3 regions of the Kushneria konosiri genome follow, and region 3 is predicted to be linked to each of the others. Evidence: predicted binding sites of a transcription regulator. Region 3 holds the regulator's gene; each other region holds the start of a gene.
What was found. Region 3 encodes sigma-54, which starts transcription at its own class of promoters, with help from an activator protein. Its sites were predicted from a motif close to TGGCACNNNNNTTGCTNT; they were not measured.
Positions count from the first base shown of each region.

Region 1: a site for sigma-54 is predicted at 5,384-5,401, ahead of B9G99_RS07195 (amino acid ABC transporter substrate-binding protein). Genes of this name have one in related genera too.
Region 2: a site for sigma-54 is predicted at 4,465-4,482, ahead of B9G99_RS07250 (ammonium transporter). Genes of this name have one in related genera too.

Region 1 is NZ_CP021323.1:1,531,608-1,538,936, forward strand. It holds gene dxs (1-deoxy-D-xylulose-5-phosphate synthase) at 1-1,251, shown strand, start outside; gene djlA (co-chaperone DjlA) at 1,284-2,045, shown strand; gene B9G99_RS07175 (acyl-CoA thioesterase) at 2,076-2,567, opposite strand; gene ribA (GTP cyclohydrolase II) at 2,810-3,442, opposite strand; gene hemE (uroporphyrinogen decarboxylase) at 3,659-4,723, shown strand; gene B9G99_RS07190 (thiol-disulfide oxidoreductase DCC family protein) at 4,692-5,225, shown strand; gene B9G99_RS07195 (amino acid ABC transporter substrate-binding protein) at 5,472-6,647, shown strand; gene B9G99_RS07200 (amino acid ABC transporter permease) at 6,592-7,329, shown strand, end outside.
Region 2 is NZ_CP021323.1:1,550,893-1,558,221, reverse strand. It holds gene B9G99_RS07265 (metallophosphoesterase) at 75-1,190, opposite strand; gene B9G99_RS07260 (OPT family oligopeptide transporter) at 1,404-3,404, opposite strand; gene B9G99_RS17260 (accessory factor UbiK family protein) at 3,668-4,189, opposite strand; gene B9G99_RS07250 (ammonium transporter) at 4,681-5,928, shown strand; gene glnK (P-II family nitrogen regulator) at 6,142-6,480, shown strand; gene B9G99_RS07240 (FMN-dependent NADH-azoreductase) at 6,566-7,168, opposite strand.
Region 3 is NZ_CP021323.1:3,518,206-3,525,534, reverse strand. It holds gene B9G99_RS16380 (HPr family phosphocarrier protein) at 1-38, opposite strand, end outside; gene rapZ (RNase adapter RapZ) at 25-921, opposite strand; gene ptsN (PTS IIA-like nitrogen regulatory protein PtsN) at 933-1,406, opposite strand; gene hpf (ribosome hibernation-promoting factor, HPF/YfiA family) at 1,410-1,721, opposite strand; gene B9G99_RS16360 (RNA polymerase factor sigma-54) at 1,865-3,286, opposite strand; gene lptB (LPS export ABC transporter ATP-binding protein) at 3,406-4,131, opposite strand; gene lptA (lipopolysaccharide transport periplasmic protein LptA) at 4,128-4,682, opposite strand; gene lptC (LPS export ABC transporter periplasmic protein LptC) at 4,724-5,314, opposite strand; gene B9G99_RS16340 (KdsC family phosphatase) at 5,347-5,901, opposite strand; gene B9G99_RS16335 (KpsF/GutQ family sugar-phosphate isomerase) at 6,005-6,988, opposite strand; gene B9G99_RS16330 (ABC transporter ATP-binding protein) at 7,207-7,329, shown strand, end outside.

The sequences.
Region 1 (7,329 bases), 1.6 Mb from region 3:
GGCGGCAAGCGGGTGCTCTCACACCTGCCCGGCGCCCTCGATATCGCCCGGCGTACCGAAGAGCACGTCAAGGGCATGCTGACGCCTGCCACGCTCTTTGAAGAGATGGGCTTCAACTATGTCGGCCCCATCGACGGCCATGACCTGCCGCTTCTGATTCGCACCCTGCGCGATCTTAAAAACCGCAAGGGTCCGCAGTTTCTGCATATCGTCACCCGCAAGGGCAAGGGCTTCGAGCCGGCCGAAGGCGACCCGATCGGTTATCACGCCATCACCAAGCTCGAAAAGGAGAAGGTCGAGGCCCCCCCGGTACCTGCGCCGAAGAAGTTCAAGTTCTGCAACGTTTTCGGCCAGTGGCTGTGTGATAGCGCAAGCCTCGATCCGCGCCTGGTGGGCATTACGCCGGCCATGCGCGAAGGCTCCGACATGATTCGTTTTTCAAGGGAGTACCCGGATCGCTACTACGACGTGGCGATCGCCGAGCAGCATGCAGTGACGCTTGCCGCCGGTATGGCCTGTGAGGACGTCAAGCCGGTGGTAGCGATCTACTCCACCTTCCTGCAGCGTGGCTATGATCAGCTGATCCACGACGTCGCCGTGCAGGGGCTGGATGTCACCTTTGCCATCGACCGGGCCGGTCTGGTCGGCGAGGACGGCGCGACCCATCACGGCACGATGGACCTTTCCTATCTGCGCTGTGTGCCGGGCATGGTGATCATGGCGCCCAGTGATGAGCGAGAGTGCTATCGCATGCTGACCACGGCCTATCAGTACGAAGGCCCCGCGGCGGTACGTTATCCGCGCGGTACCGGGCCGGGCACCGCCTTTGAGCCGGGGCTGGAGCCGCTTGAGATCGGCCGGGCCGATCTGCGCCGTGAAGGCCAAAAGGGCGATCAGGGCGTAGCGCTGCTGGTTTTCGGCAGTCTGCTGACCCAGGCACTCGAGGTCGCCGAGCGTCTTGATGCCACGGTGTATGACATGCGCTTTGTGAAGCCGATGGACAGCGAAGCCGTGCTTGCCGCGGCCGATGCGCATGGTCTGATCGTGACGATCGAGGAGAACGTCATTGCCGGCGGAGCGGGCAGCGGTGTTGGCGAGTTGCTGGCCGCCTCGGATGTCCGCACGTCGCTTCTGCACCTTGGTATTCCCGATCATTTCATCGAGCACGGTACACCGGGTGAGCTGCTGGCCGAATGCGGGCTGGATGCCGAGGGTATTGAAGCCTCTATTCGCCGCCGCCTGGGTCGCTGACTCTCTCAAACCAACGGACATAGAATCGACACATGCTGATTGTCATCTTTATTGCCGCCATGATCGGCTACGCCATCGGCCGACTGCCCGGGCTTCTGATCGGAGGCATTCTGGGCTACGCGCTGGTGCGCTGGCTGCGCGTCAAGCTGATCGGGAAGCTGGCCGAGCGCCAGACCCGCTTTCTTTCGGCCACCTTCTCGGTCATGGGCGCCATGAGCCGGGCCGATGGCGAGGTGTCCGAGCATGAGCGCCGCAGTGCCGAGGCGGTATTTGACCGGCTTAACCTCAATGGTGCCCAGCGTGACAAGGCGCGCGCCGATTTTGAGCGTGGTCAGCAAACAGGCTTTGATCTTGAGGCCGAGCTTGCCGGACTGCGCCAGATTGTGGGTGCGCAGCGCGGGTTGTTGCAGGTCTTTTTCCAGGTGCAGCTCGTGGCCATGGCCGCCGATGGCCGGGTCGAGCAGTCCGAGCGCGACATGCTGATGCGTGTGGCGCGGGGCCTTGGCTGTTCACAAGAGGAGATGGCACGTCTCGAGGCGATGCTCAACGCAGCGACCAGCGGTGGTGGGACTCAGGAGAGCGCCCAGCCGCTGGAAGAAGCCTACCGGGTGCTCGGCGTGTCGTCGGAAGCCACGGATGCCGAGGTCAAGCGGGCCTATCGCAAGCTCATGAGCCAGAATCACCCTGACAAGCTGGCCGGCAAGGGGATGCCTGACAGCATGCGGCGCATGGCGGAGCAACGCACCAGCGAAATCAGCAACGCCTATGAGCGCATCCAGCAGGCCCGCGGATAGCCATTATCCGGGGCCGTGCTGGAGGGGCACTTACTCGGTGCTTTCGCGATGGCGAATCTCGTGAAAGCGCTGCTCCATCTCGCGGCGCAGCTCGCGGCGTCTGAGCCCTGATTCAAAACGCTGACGCTCGACGTCGGTGGCGGGTTCGAGCTGGGGCACCTCGACCGACTTGCCGTCATCACCGACCGCCACCATGGTGAAGTAGCAGCTGTTGGTATGGCGGACCACGCCGGCGCGAATGTCCTCGGCAATCACCTTGATGCCGATCTCCATTGACGAGCGGCCGGTGTAGTTGACCGAGCCCAGAAAGGTCACCAGCTCGCCGACATGGATGGGCTGGCGAAACATGACCTGATCCACCGACAGCGTCACCACGTAGTGACCGGCCCAGCGGCTGGCACAGGCGTAGGCCACTTCATCAAGATATTTCAGCAGCGTGCCGCCGTGAACCTTGCCGGAAAAATTGGCCATGTTCGGCGTCATCAGGACGGTCATGGTGATCTGGTGGCGTGGTGTGTCCATTCTCTCTCTCTTTTACGTTTTATTATGGTCAGGCGCTCGACCTCGAGCATACCTCATCCCTTCCCGTTCGAGGGCGCTATCGCATGGCAAGCCGGTTTGCGATGAGCAAATGTGACATCGCCGCGATCGAAATGGATCGCGGCGATGTCATTTATCGGGGGAGATCATAAAAGCAGCTGTGGCAGGGCCTGAGCGTTCTTTTGAAAGGCATGCTCTGACACTGAACGTTGGACGCCCCGGGCTTAGCCGCGCTCGCGGTCGACATTGCGAGCGAGTTCGAACTCTTCAAGGGCCATCATGTGGCCGAGCTTGCCGGCCTTGGTCGACAGATACTGCTCGTTGTGGGCATTGAGGCCGGTGGTCAGCGGTACGCGCTCACTGATTTCGATGCCGGCGTTTTGCAGGGCGATAACCTTGCGCGGATTGTTGGTCATCAGCCGCAGCCGGTTAATGCCGAGCTTTTCCAGCATCGGAATGCAGATGTCGTAGCGCCGCATGTCGGCCTCAAAGCCCAGCGCCTCGTTGGCCTCGACCGTGTCGGCGCCGCCATCCTGAAGGTGATAGGCCCGGATCTTGTTCATGAGGCCAATGCCACGACCTTCCTGACGTAGATACAGCAGGGCACCGCGGCCTTCTTCGGCAATACGCTTGAGCGCAACCTGAAGCTGATAGCCGCAGTCGCAGCGCATTGAAAAGAGGGCGTCACCGGTCAGGCATTCGGAATGCACGCGAGCCAGCACGGGCTCGCCATCGGCCACATCGCCCAGCGTGAGGACAACATGATCCTTGCCGGTTTCGTCATCTTCAAAACCATGCATGGTAAACGTGGCCCATGGCATGGGGAGACGCGAACTGGCGATAAATCTGATCGTCACGGTAACCTCAATATTGTTGGCAAGCCGTCATGTTGACTGTAGAGGCTATCCTGGCAGCGCAGGTTGCATTTATCTACACGTGCCACGATGGTGCCCGGTGATGTCGGGGGGGGGCAAAGGACAGACCCTACATATTGCACCATGATGGGCTCTCCTGCAGCAGGACTGTCTGAGCTACAATGAAGCAACATTTTTTTGTCGGATGATCTTGTCTGCATGACTCTTGAAAATGATCGCTTTTTGCGCGCTCTGGCGCGGCAGGACGTTGACCGTACACCGGTCTGGATGATGCGCCAGGCAGGCCGTTACCTTCCCGAATATCTCAGGGTTCGAAAGCAGGCCGGCAGCTTCATGGACCTGTGCCGCAACCGCGACATGGCCTGTGAAGTGACCCTGCAGCCGCTGGAGCGCTTTGATCTGGATGCGGCCATCCTGTTTTCCGACATCCTCACCATTCCCGATGCCATGGATCTGGGGCTTTACTTTGTGCAGGGCGAAGGGCCGATGTTCAAGCGTCCGGTCCGGGACGCTGCGGCAATCAATGCTCTGAAGGTGCCCGATGCCGATCGCGATCTCGATTACGTCATGAACGCGGTCTCGACGATCCGGCGCGAGCTCAACGGCCGTGTGCCGCTGATCGGCTTTTCGGGCAGCCCCTGGACGCTGGCGACCTATATGGTGGAAGGCGGTCCCAGCAAGGACTTTAGACACGTCAAGGGTCTGCTCTACGGCGACCCGGCCGCGCTGCACCAGCTGCTCGATACTCTGGCCACGGCCGTGACCGACTATCTCAACGCCCAGATTCGTGCCGGTGCCCAGGCGGTGCAGATCTTTGATACCTGGGGTGGGGCGCTATCGACGCCGGCCTACAAGACCTTCTCGCTGGCCTATATGGAAAAGATTGTGCGCGGTCTGATCCGTGAGCATGACGGGCGTCGAGTACCGGTGATCGTCTTTACCAAAAACGGCGGCCAGTGGCTTGAGAGCATCGCCGACATCGGTGCCGACGGCGTCGGACTGGACTGGACCACCGAAATGGGCGATGCCCGCGCCCGCGTGGGAGACAAGGTGGCGCTGCAGGGCAACCTTGATCCGTCGGCGCTGTTCGGCTCGCCGAAGGTCATTCGCGACGAGGTCGCGCGCATCCTGGAAAGCTATGGGCCGGGCAACGGTCACGTATTCAATCTGGGCCACGGCATTTCCCAGTTTACCCCGATCGAGAACGTGCAGGCCTTCATCGAGGCGTTACATGAACTCAGCCCCCAGTACCACCGCGGATAGTTCCATAAAGGACAGTCCCCTCGCTGACAGGGGTGATACGTCTCCAGCGGACCCGGACTGGCCGGGTCAGCTGGTGGTCTTTGACGGCGACTGTCCACTGTGTCGCCGTGCGGTCCATTTTATTCTCGCGCATGAGGCGCGACCGATTACCGGGCTGGTGACCCTGCAATCTGCGCTGGGACATCAACTGGGCGCGCATTTTGATCAGGATGCCGATGATCTGGACAGCATGTGGCTCATCCGGGACGGTATCCTTTATCGCGACAGCGACGGGCTCTGGCGAACGGCGCAAGCCTTGACGCCGCCCTGGTCGGCGGCGGCCGGTCTGCGTTTCGTGCCAACGCCAGTGCGTGACGGCGTCTATCAGCTGGTGGGACGTTATCGCAAGCGGCTGGCCAGCGACCCTGGCATGGGCGGGTACGTTCAGTCGCGGCTTTTGAAGACTCTGACGGAGGCGCAGTGCGCTCGTCTTTCCCTGCCCATGACGCTGGCCGATGTCTGATATTTCTGCTCGGCACCATTGTGGTGCGCTGTTGTGGGCATCCGCACCGGATGATGGCGTTACGTGCTTCTGCTTGATCGAAGTGTCGGCAACAGGCTGACCGAAATCTCCTCACTTTTCCTTGAAAAACAGTGCTTCGGCGCTGTTTTTTTACATTCTGGAACACTCCTTGCAACACCATCATGGACGTCACTGGCAGGTGCCATGACGTCGCATCATTCAACAACCCGGAGTGTTGCAATGGACATGACAATAACAAAACCGTGGGCATGGGCATCAACCGCAGGGCTTTTGGCGATCGCTACGCTGGCGCCATCGACCTCCCATGGTGCCACGCTGGATGATGTGAAAAGTCGTGGCCAGCTGCGCTGCGGCGTCAGTGACGGGCTGGCAGGTTTTTCCTCGCCCAACGCTCAGGGGCAGTGGCAGGGTATCGATGTCGATGTCTGTCGCGCCGTGGCCACGGCGGTACTGGGAGACCCCGGCAAGGTCACCTTTGCCCCGCTGACCGCCAAGGAGCGTTTTACCGCCCTGCAGTCCGGTGAGGTCGATCTGCTCTCGCGCAACACCACCTGGACGGCCTCGCGCGATAACTCGATGGGACTGACCTTTGCCGGCGTCACCTTCTATGACGGTCAGGGCATGATGGTGAACAAGGATCTTGGCATCTCGAGTGCCAAGGAACTGGATGGTGCCTCGGTCTGTGTTTCTGCCGGTACCACCACGGAACTCAATCTGGCCGATTACTTCCGCGCCAACGACATGACCTATAACGCGGTCAGCTTCGATGAAGCCGATCAGACCGCCGCCGGCTTCGACAGCGGACGCTGTGACGTGCTGACGTCTGATTCTTCCCAGCTGGCGGCGCTGAGGTTGCAGCTGTCCGACCCGACAAGCGCCGTGATCCTGCCTGAGCGGATCTCCAAGGAACCGCTGGGTCCGGTGGTGCGCCAGGGGGACGAGCAGTGGATGAAGGTGGTGCGCTGGACGCTCTACGCCATGCTCAATGCCGAGGAGTCCGGTATTACCAGTGCCAACGTTGATCAGATGCGCGATACGCCCAAATCTCCCGACGATGCCCGTCTGCTGGGCAAGGATGGTAACTTCGGCGAGCAGATGGGGCTGTCCAACGACTGGGCCTACAACATCATCAAGCAGGTCGGCAATTACGGTGAAATCTTTGAGCGCAACGTCGGCAAGGGCTCGCCTCTTGAGCTTGATCGCGGCGAAAACGCGCTGTGGACCGAGGGGGGCTTCAATACGGCATGCCGGTGCGGTAGGGCGAACGCCACGCGCAAAGGCGCGTTGTCCTTGACGCAGGGCCGGCCTTTGAGGCCGGCCATCACGGCTTTGGAGACTACTGCTCATGTTGCGTCCCTCCACATCCATTCCACGTCGCAGTCGCGGACCGCTGTGGCGTGACCCGGCGGTACGTGCCCTGTTTTTTCAGGGACTGCTGCTGGCGACCGTGCTGGGCATCATCGCCTTTCTGGTGCACAACGCCATGGCGAACCTGGATGCCCGAGGCATTCGCACCGGTTTCGGGTTTCTCGACCATCGGGCCGGATTTTCGATTTCCCAGACCCTGATCGACTATTCCAGCAACGTCAGCACCTATGGGCGTACCTTCCTGGTGGGGCTTGCCAATACGCTGCTGGTCTCGGCGCTGGGGATTGTCGCCGCCACGATCATCGGTTTTCTGGTCGGGCTGGCGCGATTGTCGCCCAATTGGCTGCTGGCCCGGCTGGCCGGGGCCTATGTCGAGATCTTTCGCAATATTCCGCTGCTGTTGCAGATTCTGTTCTGGTATTTCGCCGTATTGCGCGCGCTGCCTTCACCGCGCCAGAGCATTACGGTGTTTGACAGTTTCTTTCTCAATGTCCGCGGCCTTGTCATGCCCGCGCCCGAGACACAGCCCGGTTTTGCGGCCACACCGATTGCGCTGGGGGTGGCAATCCTTGCGGTCATCGCACTGGTGATTCTGGCCCGGCGGCGGCAGGCGGCGACAGGGGCGCAGTGGCCGGTACTGCCCCTGAGCCTAGCGCTTCTGATCGCCCTGCCACTCGCGGTGTTCTGGGCGACCGGGTCGCCACTGTCCTGGTCA
Region 2 (7,329 bases), 1.6 Mb from region 3:
TGACCAGCCTTCGGAGCACCGCCAAAGGCGCCAACGACGCCAACACAGCAGTGCCACGCCGTGACGGAGACCGATCAGCCCCTCTTCAGCGTGATGCGGGTCAGTTCCGAAGGCTTGCCCAGGCGCAGGGCAAAGCCCATCCACAGCGCCGTACCATTGCTGACATACAGCGTCATGCCGTCCACGTCGTAGCGCCCCGACACAAAGCCGTTGTTGGCGCGCGCCACGATTCGATCCATTCCCACCATCATGCCGCCATGGGTGTGGCCGGAAAGCTGCAGGGCCACACCTTCCCGTGCCGCTGCCCGGGCATTTTTGGGCTGGTGATCGAGCAAAATGATCGGCACATCATCGCCTACGCCTGCAACGGCAGCCGCCACATCCGGCCCCGGCAATCCGCGACTGTTCCCGGCCGGGTCGGTGACACCGGCAATGGCCAGCTTCGCCCCGTCGCGCTCAATGAGCGCATGCGAATTGGACAGACGCTGCATGCCCAGCGACACGTAGTGCTGCATCCAGGCCTCATAGCCGAAATAGTATTCGTGGTTGCCGGGGATCACGAACACACCATCAGACGCACGAAGCCCGGCCAGCGGGGCGACATCGTCACGGCGGTTGTCCAGCGTGCCATCCATCAGATCCCCCGTGATCAGGATGGCATCAGCATTCAGCGCATTGGTGCGCTCAACCACCGCTCGCGTCCAGGCCTCTGGAAAGAGCCCGCTGATATGAAGATCGGTGAGCTGCACGATCTGATAGCCCTCAAACGCCGGCGCAAGCCCCGGAAGGGTGACCTCGATGTCCTTGACCGGCGGCACACGCACGGCCTGCTGCATGCCCCAGATGCCCAGTCCCAGTGCAGCCATACCGATCAGATAGCGCGCCATGGGTGGTGCGGCCATGCGCTGCTGCTTGAACAGCATGGTGATGATCATGACCAGATCCATCAGCAGCTGAAAGACCGCCAGCAGGATCAGCGCCCCAAAGAGTGCATTCATCACCATCGACAGGGGACGCGGGATTTCCGGCGAGAAGATCGATCCGGTGACCCAGCGGCTGATCAGATGCTGCTCGGCCACCACCAGAAGCACCAGCGCCAGGACCAGCTTGATCCAGAGTGGCGCCGTCAGCGGCAATAAATAACGAAGTGCAACAACGGCCCAGGGCAGGGCAGCCACCAGATGAAACATGGCGCATGACTCTTTTGATGGAATAAATGGGAGCGAACACGGTCTGCAAAGGATAGCGGACGAACGAATACCCCATGATCCAGAAGTCTCATGCCACTGTCCTGAGTCGATCAGGCTGGGCCAGGCCGCCGTATCAACCCGGCTACTGAAACGCCTCTCTGAAATGATCGCGCCCCACCTGCAGGTGGGGCGCGATCATTCAGGGCACCGCCGTTACGCGCGCGTCGCGGTAATGCGTTGATAGAAGGCCATACAGGCCGCGGCAAAGACGATAAGGCCCAGCCATTGAGCGGTGTCGGCAAAATCACTGCCGACCAGCGCCAGCGGCGCCTCACTGCCGGTAAAGCCGATCACGCCAGCCATCAGTACGCCCATCAGGCTTTCCCCCACGATCAACCCCGAGGCCAGCAACACGCCACGCTGCTGCGCGTGCTCGCGTGTGGCCGCCTCCCTGCGCGCCAGGCGACGGGCGACGAACCAGGAGAGCAGTGCCCCGATCACCAGCGGCATGTTCACACTCGGCGGCAGATAGATGCCAAGCCCCACCGCCAGCACCGGCAGCCGGGCCGTACCGCCTCGACGACGCAGCAGCTCATCCACACCTATCAGCACCGCGCCCAGCGCCACGCCGATCAGCAGCATATGGGTGTTGAGATCATGATTGAAGATACCACTGGCGATCTGCGACATCAGTGTCGCCTGCGGTGCGGCCAGCGCCTGGGCGGGGTCCATGCCCTCACGCGGCAACGCACCGGTAAAGCCATAGGCGTTGTATAAAAGCGTCAGCACCGGCGGGATGATCAGCGCACCGACCACACAGCCAATGATCAGTACCAGCTGCTGGCGCCAGGGCGTGGCCCCGACCAGATAGCCGGTTTTCAGATCCTGCAGATTGTCATTGGAGATCGCGGCGATGGCCAGAATCACCGACGTGGTAAAAAGCGCCAGCCCGACTGCCAGCTGTCCGCCAGCGGCCCCGGCAATGTCGGTGCTCACCCCGGACAGCGCCAGAATCAGCAGCGAGACCAGAATCACCGCGATGATACCGATGCCGGAGATCGGGCTGCTGGAAGAGCCGACCAGCCCCGCCATGTAGCCACAGGCCGCGGCGATCAGAAACCCGAAGACAAACGCAAAGAGCACGCAGCCGATCACCAGTGACCAGAAGGCCAGCGATGACAGCCCCGGCGCGTTGTCCTGAAGGAACACCGCAAAGACCGCCACCAGCGCGATCAAAAGCACGCCGGCGAGCCCCAGTATCCACACGCCCGGCAGATCACGGTCGGTGCGCTCGATGGTGCTCCTGTCCGGTCGGGCAGAGGCGGCCAGCGCGTGTTTCAGACCCTCAAACAGTGCCTTCGACAGCGTGCCCAGCGTCCAGAGGGCGGCAATCGCGATCGTCCCCGCGCCCATGAAGCGCACATCGCTGGACCACAGCGCCATGCCCAGCTCGCTCAGCGACTGTCCCGGTGCCTGGGCGTGCGTCAGCGTCAGCCAGGGCACCGCCACGCCCCAGGCGATCAAAAGGCCGGTCAGCAGCGCCATGCCACCCACAATGCCGACCAGATAGCCCGCGCCTACCAGCGCCAGCGAAAAGCCGGTAGAGAGCTGGAAGGCGGCGCGACCGGCGCTGAACCACAGGCTGATACCATCGGCGAGCACCCGAAAGCCGCTGGCCAGCAGCGTAAAGACCGCTGCCGCCACACCGCCCAGAACAATATCACCGGCACCGGTGCCCTGGCGTTTGCCGCCATCGTCCTGAGCGGGGCGCTCACCGACCTTGAGAATCTCGGCAGCAGCGACCCCCTCCGGATAGGGCAGTGAACTCTGCACCACCATGACCCGCCGCAGCGGAATGGTATACAGCACGCCCAGGATGCCGCCGATGGCGCAGATCGAAAAGGCCTGCCAGAACGGAAAGCCGGCCCAGAAGCCGATCATCAAAAGCCCGGGCAGCACAAAGATGATTGCCGAGAGCGTTCCGGCCGCCGAGGCCTGGGTCTGCACCATATTGTTTTCGAGGATATTGGCATTGCGGCAGTAGCGCAGTACCGCCATGGAGATCACCGCCGCCGGAATCGAGGAAGCGAAGGTCAGCCCCACCTTGAGGCCGAGATAAACATTGGAGGCGGTAAAGACCACCGTAATCAGAGCCCCCAGCACGATGCCGCGCAGGGTCATTTCGGGCAGCGCCTGCCCGTGAGCATGAGACATTTAAACCACTCCTGATGCGTACGCGCCCTGCTGACCCGGCGCCTCTGGGGCAACCATCGCAACCGCTGGCACGCACCATGACAATGCCCGACAAGCTTTGACGGACCTTAAGGTGTATCGCAAGGGGAGGGTTTTACTTCATTTGCAGGCAAAACGTCGAGCCCTGCTGGCTCTGCAACCGATCGGATCGGCTTTCAGCGCCAGCCAAAACAACAGCACCGCCCGGTGGGCGGTGCTGAAAGGACGGGCCTGACCGAACCTCTTCAGTCGGCGGTACCCTGTCCGCTTTGATCGTCAGAGCCCGAGGCGCGCTTGCCACTGCCACGGGTGGTCTTGCCGGCAGATTTGGAGGCTGCAGCGCCAGAGCTCGCCTTGCCAGCGGCTGTCGAGGCACTGTCCTGCGACGCGTCGCTGCCAACTGACGCTGCGGGTGCATCATGTTCACCGGCCAGGCGCTCGGCCTCGGCGGTCGTACTGGCACCACCGGGTGCTGCGGCAGCACTCATTTCCGACGGTGTGGCCGCGCCGGGCTTGCCATCACGCTCGTCGAGGGCAGCCTCCAGACGGGTTACCTGCTTTTCGAGCGCTTCCACACGTGAACGGGTGCGCTGAAGCACTTCCATCATGACATCGAAGTCCTCGCGCGAGACCAGCTCCATGCGGTCAAAGGCGCTGCGCATGGCGCTTTGCACCGTGCGCTGAATTTCTTCGGGTCCGCGGGAGACGTCCTGCAGACGCTCACCGACCTGTTGCGCCAGTCGTCCAAAAATATCGTGCTTTGCCATGTCTGCCCTTCCTCTGATTGTCTGCGTTCCCTGAAAGAGAGGGTCGCCTGCCTCGCACCCGGGGATGCATGACGACAGTACCTGTCTACAGGATACGCAACATGACGCCGGAACGCCTAAAAACCGCAGCGCACCAAAAGCGAGCACCCGCCGGCGCCAACCATGCCATTTTAGTGCACACAAACACTCTTCATGCGCAATTGTGGTGCTTACATGAAATTACCAAAGCCACAACCCTTAAGTAACTTCATGTTTTTAAAGCACTCACCTTACGGTGGCACATTGCCTGCCATGTAATGCCCAGGCGCTGGTCAGCCCGAGCAGGCAATCGAGACAGGGATGAATATCCCGCCCCCTCTCGCAACGCCTGCATGACGCCGAATGATCGCACGCCACCGGATCCTTCGTGACCTCGCCTGATGTCATCTGACTTCGTACCGGCGAACGTGGCATTGACGCCGTCCAGACTCCGGCTGCAAGGATATAATCACATGAACGAACTTGTAGAAGTGCAGTACGCACTTGATACCTTTTACTTTCTGATCTGTGGTGCGCTGGTGCTATGGATGGCTGCCGGCTTCTCGATGCTGGAAGCCGGTCTTGTGCGGGCCAAGAACACCACCGAGATCCTGACCAAGAACATGGCGCTGTTTGCCATTGCCTGCACCATGTACATGCTGGTCGGCTATCACATTGTCTACCTGGGTGATGGCAGCAGTTTCCTGCCCGACTTCGGCTTTCTGATTGGCGCCGAACACAGTGCGGATGATGTGCTCACAAGCGGCGGTGACACCTACTATGCCGCCCGCTCGGATTTCTTCTTCCAGGTCGTCTTTGTGGCCACGGCCATGTCGATCGTCTCAGGCGCTGTCGCTGAGCGCATGAAGCTCTGGTCCTTTTTGCTCTTTTCGGTCTTCATGACCGGTCTGATCTATCCGGTTCAGGCCTACTGGTCCTGGGGCGGCGGCTTTTTGAGCGAGGCCGGCTTCAGCGATTACGCCGGTTCCGGCATCGTGCACCTGTGCGGTGCAGCCGCAGCCCTGGCCGGTGTACTGGTCCTTGGTCCGCGTCATGGCAAATACGGCAAGAACGGTGCCATCAACGCCATTCCGGGTGCCAACATGCCGCTGGCAACGCTGGGCACCTTTATTCTGTGGCTGGGCTGGCTGGGCTTTAACGGCGGCTCGGAACTCAAGCTTTCCGATATCAGCAGTGCCAACGCCGTGGCTCAGGTCTTTGCCAACACCAATGCCGCCGCCAGCGGTGGCGTGATTGCTGCCCTGATTCTGGCCTGTATCTGGTTCCGCAAGGCCGATCTCACCATGGGCCTCAACGGTGCGCTGGCAGGGCTTGTGGCGATCACCGCCGGGCCGTCTGCGCCAGGCATTCTGGCCGCTACCCTGATCGGTGCCGTGGGCGGTCTGCTGGTCGTGTTTGCCATCGTGGCACTGGACAAGCTGCGCATTGATGATCCGGTCGGTGCCATTTCGGTGCATGGTGTCGTGGGTATCTGGGGGCTGCTGGCCGTGCCGCTGACGGACAGCGAGGCTGGTTTCGGCGCTCAGCTTCTGGGCATGGCGACCATCTTCATCTGGACCTTTGTGGCAAGTCTTGTCGTCTGGCTGGCCATCAAGGCCGTCATGGGAGTACGTGTCAGCGCAGAAGAAGAGTATGAAGGCGTGGATGTCGCTGAATGTGGACTGGAAGCCTATCCTGAATTCACCGGTGGCAAGCGCTAAGCCGCTTTTCAAGGCACAGGGCCCGGGCGCCCGACATGGGCACCCGGGCCATGCCCTGGCATGCGAAAGCCGTCGCCACCATGGTCACATGGCAGAAGGATTCGGCGCCGGGTGTAATCATGCTTTTTCAAACCGGCAACCGGCACTGTATGCTTGAGCGACAGGGGCGCCGGCTCCGCCCAATTCAAAGACGATCAGGTGAGGACACGAAAGATGAAACTGGTATCTGCCATCATCAAACCCTTCAAGCTCGATGACGTACGCGAGTCGCTCTCCGAGGTTGGCGTTCAGGGGATTACCGTGACAGAGGTCAAGGGCTTCGGTCGTCAGAAAGGCCATACCGAGCTCTATCGCGGTGCCGAGTACGTGGTCGATTTCCTGCCCAAGGTCAAGATCGAGGTCGCCGTGGACGATGCCATGGTCGATCAGATCATCGAAGCCATCACCTCGGTGGCCAACACCGGCAAGATCGGTGACGGCAAGATCTTCGTGGCCCCGCTTGAGCAGGTCATCCGTATCCGTACCGGCGAAACCGGTCAGGATGCGGTCTGATCTCTCCAGGAAGACAGACATGAAAAAACCCGCCAATCGGCGGGTTTTTTCATGAGCGTGGCAGCGTTTGAAGCGACCGCCCTGCTTACAGTGACAGCGCGTCGATATCAGCACGAGCAGACGACTGCGCGGCGCTGACCGCGTCTTCACCCATTCCCAGACCTTCGGCATAGATGAACTCGATGTCGGTCATGCCCAGAAAGCCCAGAAAGGTTCGCAGATAGGGCGTGACCAGATCATGATCGGTGTCGCGATGCAGCCCGCCACGGGTGGTCAAAACGATCACGCGCTTGCCGGTGATAAAGCCTTCGGGGCCCTGCTCGGTGTAGCGAAAGGTCACCCCGGCACGCGCCACGAAATCACACCATGTCTTGAGCTGGGTCGGGATGTTGAAGTTATACATCGGGGCCGTCACGACGATGGTGTCGTGGCTCTTGAGCTCCTCGACCAGCGTATCGGACAGTGCCAGCGCGTCCTGCTGGGACTGGGTCGGCTCGGCAATACTGCCGCGCAGCGCGGCCATCAGCTCGGCGTCGAGTACCTCGACCGGCGTGGCGGCCAGGTCGCGAACGGTAATGCTGCCGGCGCCATGACGGCTTTCAAAACGATCGCCCAGATAATCCGCCAGCTGGCTGGACTGGGAATATTCACCAAGAATGCTGGACTTGAGAATCAGTGCTTTCGACATGTCTTTATCCTTGAAAGTGATACACGACGATGGAATGGCGCCACTCTACACGTCCATTTAATTGAAGGTGAAGCGCAATCATTGCCGCCCTTGATTCGATTTTTTCGAATGCCATTGAAGCATCGCCCGTCTCATTGTCAGGCCATAAAAAAAGCGCCGGA
Region 3 (7,329 bases):
CCGCGACGATTGGTCAGGGTCAGTTCACGCTGAAGCATCACCCGCCTCGCTGACAGCGCGCTGGATGGTCAGTTCACGATGGCGGATTCGTACGGCCGGAAACTGATCGGCAAAATGCTCGCCGAGTTGTTCTGCCAGATACACCGAACGATGCTGGCCACCGGTGCAGCCGATGGCGACGGTCAGATAGCTGCGATGGCTGGCCAGGTAGGAGGGCAACCAGCGCTCGAGCCACTGGCAAATGTCGCCAAACATTGCCCTGACCTCGTCATGGGCTTCAAGAAAGGCGATAACATCATCGTCCTGGCCTGTCTGGGTGCGATAGCGTGGGTCCCAGTAAGGATTGGGCAGGCAGCGCACATCAAACACCATATCGGCATCAAGTGGCACACCACGCTTGAAGCCAAAGGATTCAAAGGTCAGCGTCAGATCATTGATGTCATGATGTGCCACCTGTTCGGCCACGCGGCGTCTCAGGTCATGCACTGACTGACTCGAGGTGTCGATGACCAGATCTGCCGTATGGCGAAGCGGGGAGAGAAACTGATGTTCGGCTTCGATCGCCTCGGCCAGCGTCATCTGTGTTTCGCGCGTCAGAGGGTGACGACGTCGTGTGGCCGCATAGCGCTCCAGAAGCACACGGGAATCTGCCGTAAGGTAGACCACCCGGCAATGAATGCCGCGCGTGGAAAGGGCCTCCAGATGTTCCGGAAAGCGCTCCAGTTCGCTGGGCAGGTTGCGGGCATCAATGCTGACAGCAACGCGGTTTCTGTGCGGGCTGCCGGCTTCGAGTTCATCGATCAGGGAAGACAGAAGCATCGCAGGTAGATTGTCGATGGCATAAAAGCCCTGATCTTCCAGCGCCTGAAGCGCGATGGACTTGCCGGAACCGGAGCGTCCACTGACGATAACAAGTTCCATGGCCATGCTGCTTATACTCTCGTTGAAAGTTGACTGATGGCCTGCATCAGAATGTCATGAAGTTCCTGCTCATCATGGGCATTGCGCAGGGCATGCCGGGTTTCGGCGGCGTTCATGACTTCAGCAATCTGCGCCAGCAGGGAAAGATGCGTGTCTTCGGCTGCTTCAGGGACCAGCAGCACGAAAAGCAGATCGACGGGCTCACCGTCGATGGCATCAAAATCCACCGCCTGCTGTAGGCGCATGAATCCGGCCAGCGGCTGGCGGCAGTGTGAATTGCGTGCATGGGGAATGGCCACGCCATTCCCCACACCGGTACTCCCCAGACGCTCCCTGCTGATCAGACGGGAAAAGACTTCCTGGCTGTCGAGACTGGGAATGTTTTGTGAGATGAACCCGCTGAAAAATTCCAGCACGCGCTTCTTGCTGCCCCCTTCCACATCAAACAGGATTCGGTCGGAGGGGAGTATCTGGTCAAGTGTCATGGGTTACAGGTATTTGCCGTTGCCCTGGGAGCGGGCCTGTGTTTTCTCCTTGTGCTTGAGCAGCTGGCGATCAAGCTTCTCTGTCAAGGCATCAATGGCAACATAGAGATCTTCCTGCTCGGCCTGAGCATGAAGTTCGGCACCTGCGGCATGCAACGTGGCCGCGGCCTGCTGGCGCTCCTTTTCAATAGACAGTGTCACCTGAACATTGGTGATGTTGTCATAGTGACGTTCCAGCTTGGCAAGCTTCTGATTGACGTGCTCGCGCAGTGCATCGGTCAATTCGACGTGGTGCCCGGTAATGTTTACCTGCATGGCATGCTCCCTGAATCGAAACGGATAACCGGTTGTCCACATGGACCGCCGGACCTGCAAGCCTCTTCCGGCTACTCTCAGATTGTAACGCTTTTCCCGTCAGCGCAAACCCTGAATGATGTTGTTGTCTCTTTTCATGCCATTCAGGCCAGACGCTTGCGATCGCTGGAAGAGGGAATGCCCATGGCCTCACGGTATTTTGCGACAGTACGCCGGGCAACAACGATGCCGTTATCAGCCAGAAGTTGCACCAGACGAGCATCAGACAGCGGGCGTCGTGGTGCCTCTTCTTCTATGAACTTGCGGATTCGGGCGCGAATGGCCGTGCTGGCATGGGCATCGCCTTCCTGACCGACATGGCTTGAGAAGAAATACTTGAGCTCCATGATGCCGCGCGGCGTGTGGATATATTTGCGAGTGGTCACCCTGGAGATGGTTGACTCGTGCATGTCCACGGCCTGAGCAATATCAGCGAGAATCATGGGTTTCAGGGCTTCATCGCCATGTTCGATGAACCCTGCCTGTCGGGTCATGATTTCCTGTCCTACCCGCAAGAGGGTCTCATTGCGACTCGACAGGCTCTTGAGCAGCCAGCGTGCTTCCTGAAGATGTTGTTTGAGAAAGGTGTTGTCTTCACTTTTGTCGGCGCGCCGCACAAGGGCTGCGTAGTCGGGCTGAATACGAAGCTTTGGCAGGGCCTCCTGGTTGAGCTCGACCTGCCAGCCATGACGTGCGTGGTAGCGCAGCACCAGATCCGGGATGACGAGGTGTTGATCCACGGATTCAAACTCGCGACCCGGTCTTGGATTAAGTGACCGGATGGTGTGAATCACTTCATCGAGTGCGTCATCATCAAGACTCAGGCGGCGCTTGAGCAAACGACGATCATTTTGTCCCAGCGGTTCGAGAAACTGGCGCACCATGCGTCGGGTCTGGGCAAGCCAGGGGGTGTCGCCCGGGAGTTGGTCAAGTTGTAGCAAAAGGCATTCACGCAGATCTCGTGCAAATACACCGGTCGGTTCGCACTGTTGAAGCCGCGCAAGCATGTGCTCCAGTTCGGACTGTTTTAGATTACCGAGCCCCTGCTGGCGAAGCCCCTTGCCAAGATCTTCAAGATCTACACCGAGATAGCCACTGGGTTCGAGGGCATCCAGCAGGGTATCGGTGATCAATTGTTCCCGCGGGGTCATGTCCATCAGCAGAATCTGCTCACGAAGATGCGAGGTCAGATCGATGGCTACGGCGTTGTGTTCGATGCTCCAGCTGTCATCTGCAGCGCTCGAGGAAGCGCTGCCGTTGGTATAGACATCGTCCCAGCGGGCATCCAGGGGCAACTCTTCCGGAATGTCACTGGACCATTCCTCCTGAGAGGGCGGTGTTTCCGGCAACTCGAGGTCGAGGGGCTGGTCCTCTTCAATATCCAGTAGCGGGTTGCTTTCCAGCGCCATCTGGAGTTCCTGCTGCAGATCCAGCGTAGAGAGCTGCAGCAGATGGATGGCCTGCTGCAGCTGGGGCGTCATGGTGAGATGAGTGCCCGTGCGCAGCTGTAAGGCGGGTTTCATCATGTTCGTAAAGCCCGGTCGCCAACGTGTGATGTCACGCTATCCAGTCCGCGGCCCCCTTGCAAGTGCTCAAGGCGTTTAAAGCTGCAATTATCATGCCACCGATTGGCAAGTCTTCGGGGTTAAAGACGAAACTCGTGACCCAGATAAACGTCGCGTACGTGCTGGTTGTTCAGCACGGCATTGGCATCGCCTTCGGCAATGATCAGGCCGCTGCCGACGATGTAGGCGTTATCACAGATATCCAGCGTTTCACGAACGTTATGGTCGGTGATCAGAACACCAATGCCACGGGTGCGAAGCTGGCGGATGATGCCCTTGATTTCGCCAACCGAAATGGGATCAACGCCGGCAAAGGGCTCATCAAGCAGGATGAAGGCCGGTTCGATGGCCAGTGCACGAGCAATCTCGACACGCCGTCGCTCGCCACCGGACAGGCTCATGCCCATGTTGTCCCTGATATGGCTGATGCTGAATTCTTCAAGCAGCTGGTTGAGTCGTTCGCGCCGCTGTGAGCGATCCAGATCCTTGCGTGTTTCAAGGATGGCCATGATGTTGTCGGCTACGGACAGCTTGCGAAAGATCGAGGCTTCCTGAGGCAGGTAGCTGATGCCGGCGTGGGCACGCTTGTGCATCGGCTGGCGGCTGAGATCGAGATCATCGATGGCGACATGACCGGCGTCGGCCTGGATCAGGCCAACGATCATGTAAAACGAAGTGGTCTTGCCGGCACCATTGGGGCCCAAAAGCCCCACGATCTCTCCCTGCCGAATTGACAGGCTGATGTCCTGAACGACACGGCGCCCCTTGAAGCTTTTGGCCAGATGGGCTGCGTGAAGGGTTTTCATTGGCTGCTGCCCTGTTGGTCTTCAGGCGTCAGTTGCATGCGAACGCGTCCGCCCGAGCTGCCTTCAGAGCTGTTGCTCTTCGCGCTCTGGTTGCCACGAGCGTTGACCTGGCGGGAGTCGAGGAAATACTCCACGTAGCCGCCGTTAAAGGTGTCACCATTTTGATGCAGCTCGGCGTTGCCGATCAGTTCGACACGCCGCTCTCCGGCGTGATAGATGATGGTGTTACCCCATCCCTTGGCCAATGGATCATTGGGTGCCGGCTGCTGTTCGATATAGGCACGCCCACCATCACCGCCTTTGGCGGTCAGGCTCGAAAGGCCGCCGCTCTGGGCGCGCTTGAGCTCGACGCGATTGGAGCGCAGCTTCATGGTGCCCTGATCGACTTCGACTGTCCCGGTGTAGACGGCCGTGCCGGCACGGTTATCGATGTTGAGGGCATCAGCGCCGATATTGATGGGTTTCTGGCGATCGCTTTCCAGAGCCATGGCCTGCTGGCCGAGCATTGCCAGTAGCAGGGCAGAAGTACACAGCAGCAGAGGGCGCGTCATGGGAGATCCTTGTCATCATTCATGTGTAAAAAAGAAGACGATTACCGGCGAATGGGGGGGTGAAAACCCTGCACATTGCCCTCAAGCGTCATGCGATCCTCGTTGACCCAGCCATTGAAACGGTCGCCCCGGGTACGCTGTTCGTTTTGAGTGAATACGGCGCCGCTGTCGCTCCAGGCATGCCGAGATGGTACATCATAATGCAGCACATCCGTTTCAAGTTGCCAATTGTCTGCCGGCTGACGCAGTACGGCATCTCCGCTCAGTTCGAACGTGTTGGCATTGGGGCCGAGCGTGGCGCGCTCACCATCCGCTGTCCAGCGATGGCCATCATCGCCCAGCAGGGTGAAGTGCGGAGTAACCGCCCGGGTCACATCGTCGGCAGGCGTATGGGATACGCGCGGGCTTTCCATGGTCTGTGAGATGCGGCCCTGGTCATCGAAACGGGTGTAGGTGACCCCTTCGAGATAATAATCCGGAACCCCCTGTTCGCTTTCCGGTGCCGGGCCGGGAGACATCAGGGTATTTCGCTGGTCGATCAGTGTCAGTACGCCTCCAAGTGCCAGTACCAGCACCAGAATGCCAAGGCGTGCCCGTGTGCGTTTGGAAGGAAGTCTGTCTCTAAAAGCCATATGCACGTCCTGTCGGAATAAGCGATGCAGCCTCAGAGCCGCTCATGAGCATCAATGATATCCTGCCAGACGCCCCGCGCGTTAAGGAGCCATTCACAGAGCTCACGCACTGCACCATGTCCTCCCGGCGTTTGGGTCACCAGATCGGCTCGCTGACGAATATAGTCCGGGGCATCTGATACCGTTACCCCCAGACCTGCATACACGATGGCCCCCAGATCAGGCAGGTCATCGCCGCAGTAACAGACCTCGTCAGCCTGAAGTTCCAGTTCTGCCATCAGGGTTTTCAGGGCGACCTGCTTGTCATCACGGCCCTGAATGACGTGGCGAATACCCAGCTCCTGTGCGCGGCGGTCGACGGCAGGAGAGATCCTGCCGGTGATCAGGGCCACATCAATGCCGGCCTGCATGACCAGCTTCAGGCCGAGGCCGTCACGCACGTGAAATACCTTGTCGCCATCCTGTTCCGGCCGAGCGGCATAGCGCAGACGACCGTCGGTCAGAATGCCATCAACGTCGAGTGCCAGCAGGCGTATCGGGAGGGCGCGCTTGTTCAGTGCGGCAGTGATGTCATTGGAGTGTGTCATGGCGTTCGGGTTCAGCTCTCCGGCGTGGCAATCGATGGTTTTGACTCGCTTTGAGCGGCTGAAACCAGCTTGTTCTGGAAAATGGGGGTGGCCTGAGCCAGGGTTAAACGATGCCACTTCTAAGCAGGTCGTGCATCTTGAGTAGCCCGATCGGCCGGAGCAGGGTATCGACCACGACCAGCGCCGTAATGCGATGATCCTCCATGACCCTGACCGCTTCTGCGGCAAGGGTTTCTGCCTCGATGGTGCGGCCCCCGGGCGTCATGACGTCATTGATTGTCAGCTGTCGGACGTCACCATGGCGATCGATCGTGCGGCGCAGATCGCCATCGGTATAGATGCCCACAAGACGGTCGCGTTCGTCGGTTACACAGGTAAACCCGTGGCCCTTGCGTGTCATTTCAATCAGCGCTTCGCTGAGCAGCGCGTCGTTACGAACGACAGGCAGTTCATCACCGGTATGCATCAAATCTTCCACCCGCAGCAGCAAGCGTTTGCCCAGCGTGCCGCCCGGGTGGGACAGGGCAAAATCCTCGGGGCTGAAGCGGCGCGCTTCCAGCAGGGCGATTGCCAGCGCATCTCCCAGAGCGAGCGTTGCTGTCGTGGAGGAGGTCGGGGCCAGGTTCAACGGGCAGGCCTCCTGAGCGACACTGACATCAAGATGCACGTCAGCGTGTCTTGCAAGACTCGACGACACATTGCCGGTCATGGCAATCATGGTGGTTCCCAGACGCTTGAACAGGGGTAAAAGAGCCGTCAGTTCGGCCGTTTCTCCCGAGTTGGAGAGCGCCAGAACGAGATCATCGCGTACCAGCATGCCCAGATCGCCATGACTGGCTTCCCCGGCATGCACGAAAAATGAAGGCGTGCCGGTGCTGGCAAGTGTGGCCGCGATCTTGCGGCCCACGTGCCCTGACTTGCCAACGCCTGTGACCACCACTCGCCCGCGACACTCGAGCATATGCTGACAGGCATGGGTGAAGGGGGTATCAAGACGCTCGGACAGATCTCTCAAGGCGTTTTGCTCAAGTGAGAGGGTGCGTCGTGCGCTGGCCAAAAAGTCGTGGTCGATGTCTGGTGTGGTCATGGCCGTGAATTCTGACGTCGGATGGTTCAGGGCACAAGCGTAACCTGGCAGGCATCATCGAGAGTATCGATGCCAGGCCTTTCAGATCGAAAATGACGTTAATTGCCGATTTTTATGCCTTTGTGGCAGTTGGCGCCAACTGAGGCTGGTGGGGGCGGGCATAATTCGGATACGATGTTCGCTAACTCCATATCCTTTTGTGTTCATTCAGGAGTTATATGTCCGACTCAACACTGGTCAGCGTCGAGAACCTGCATTTCTCGCGAGCTGGCAGACCCATCTTTTCGGGCGTTGATCTGGAGATTCCAAAAGGGCGCATTACGGCCATCATGGGACCCAGT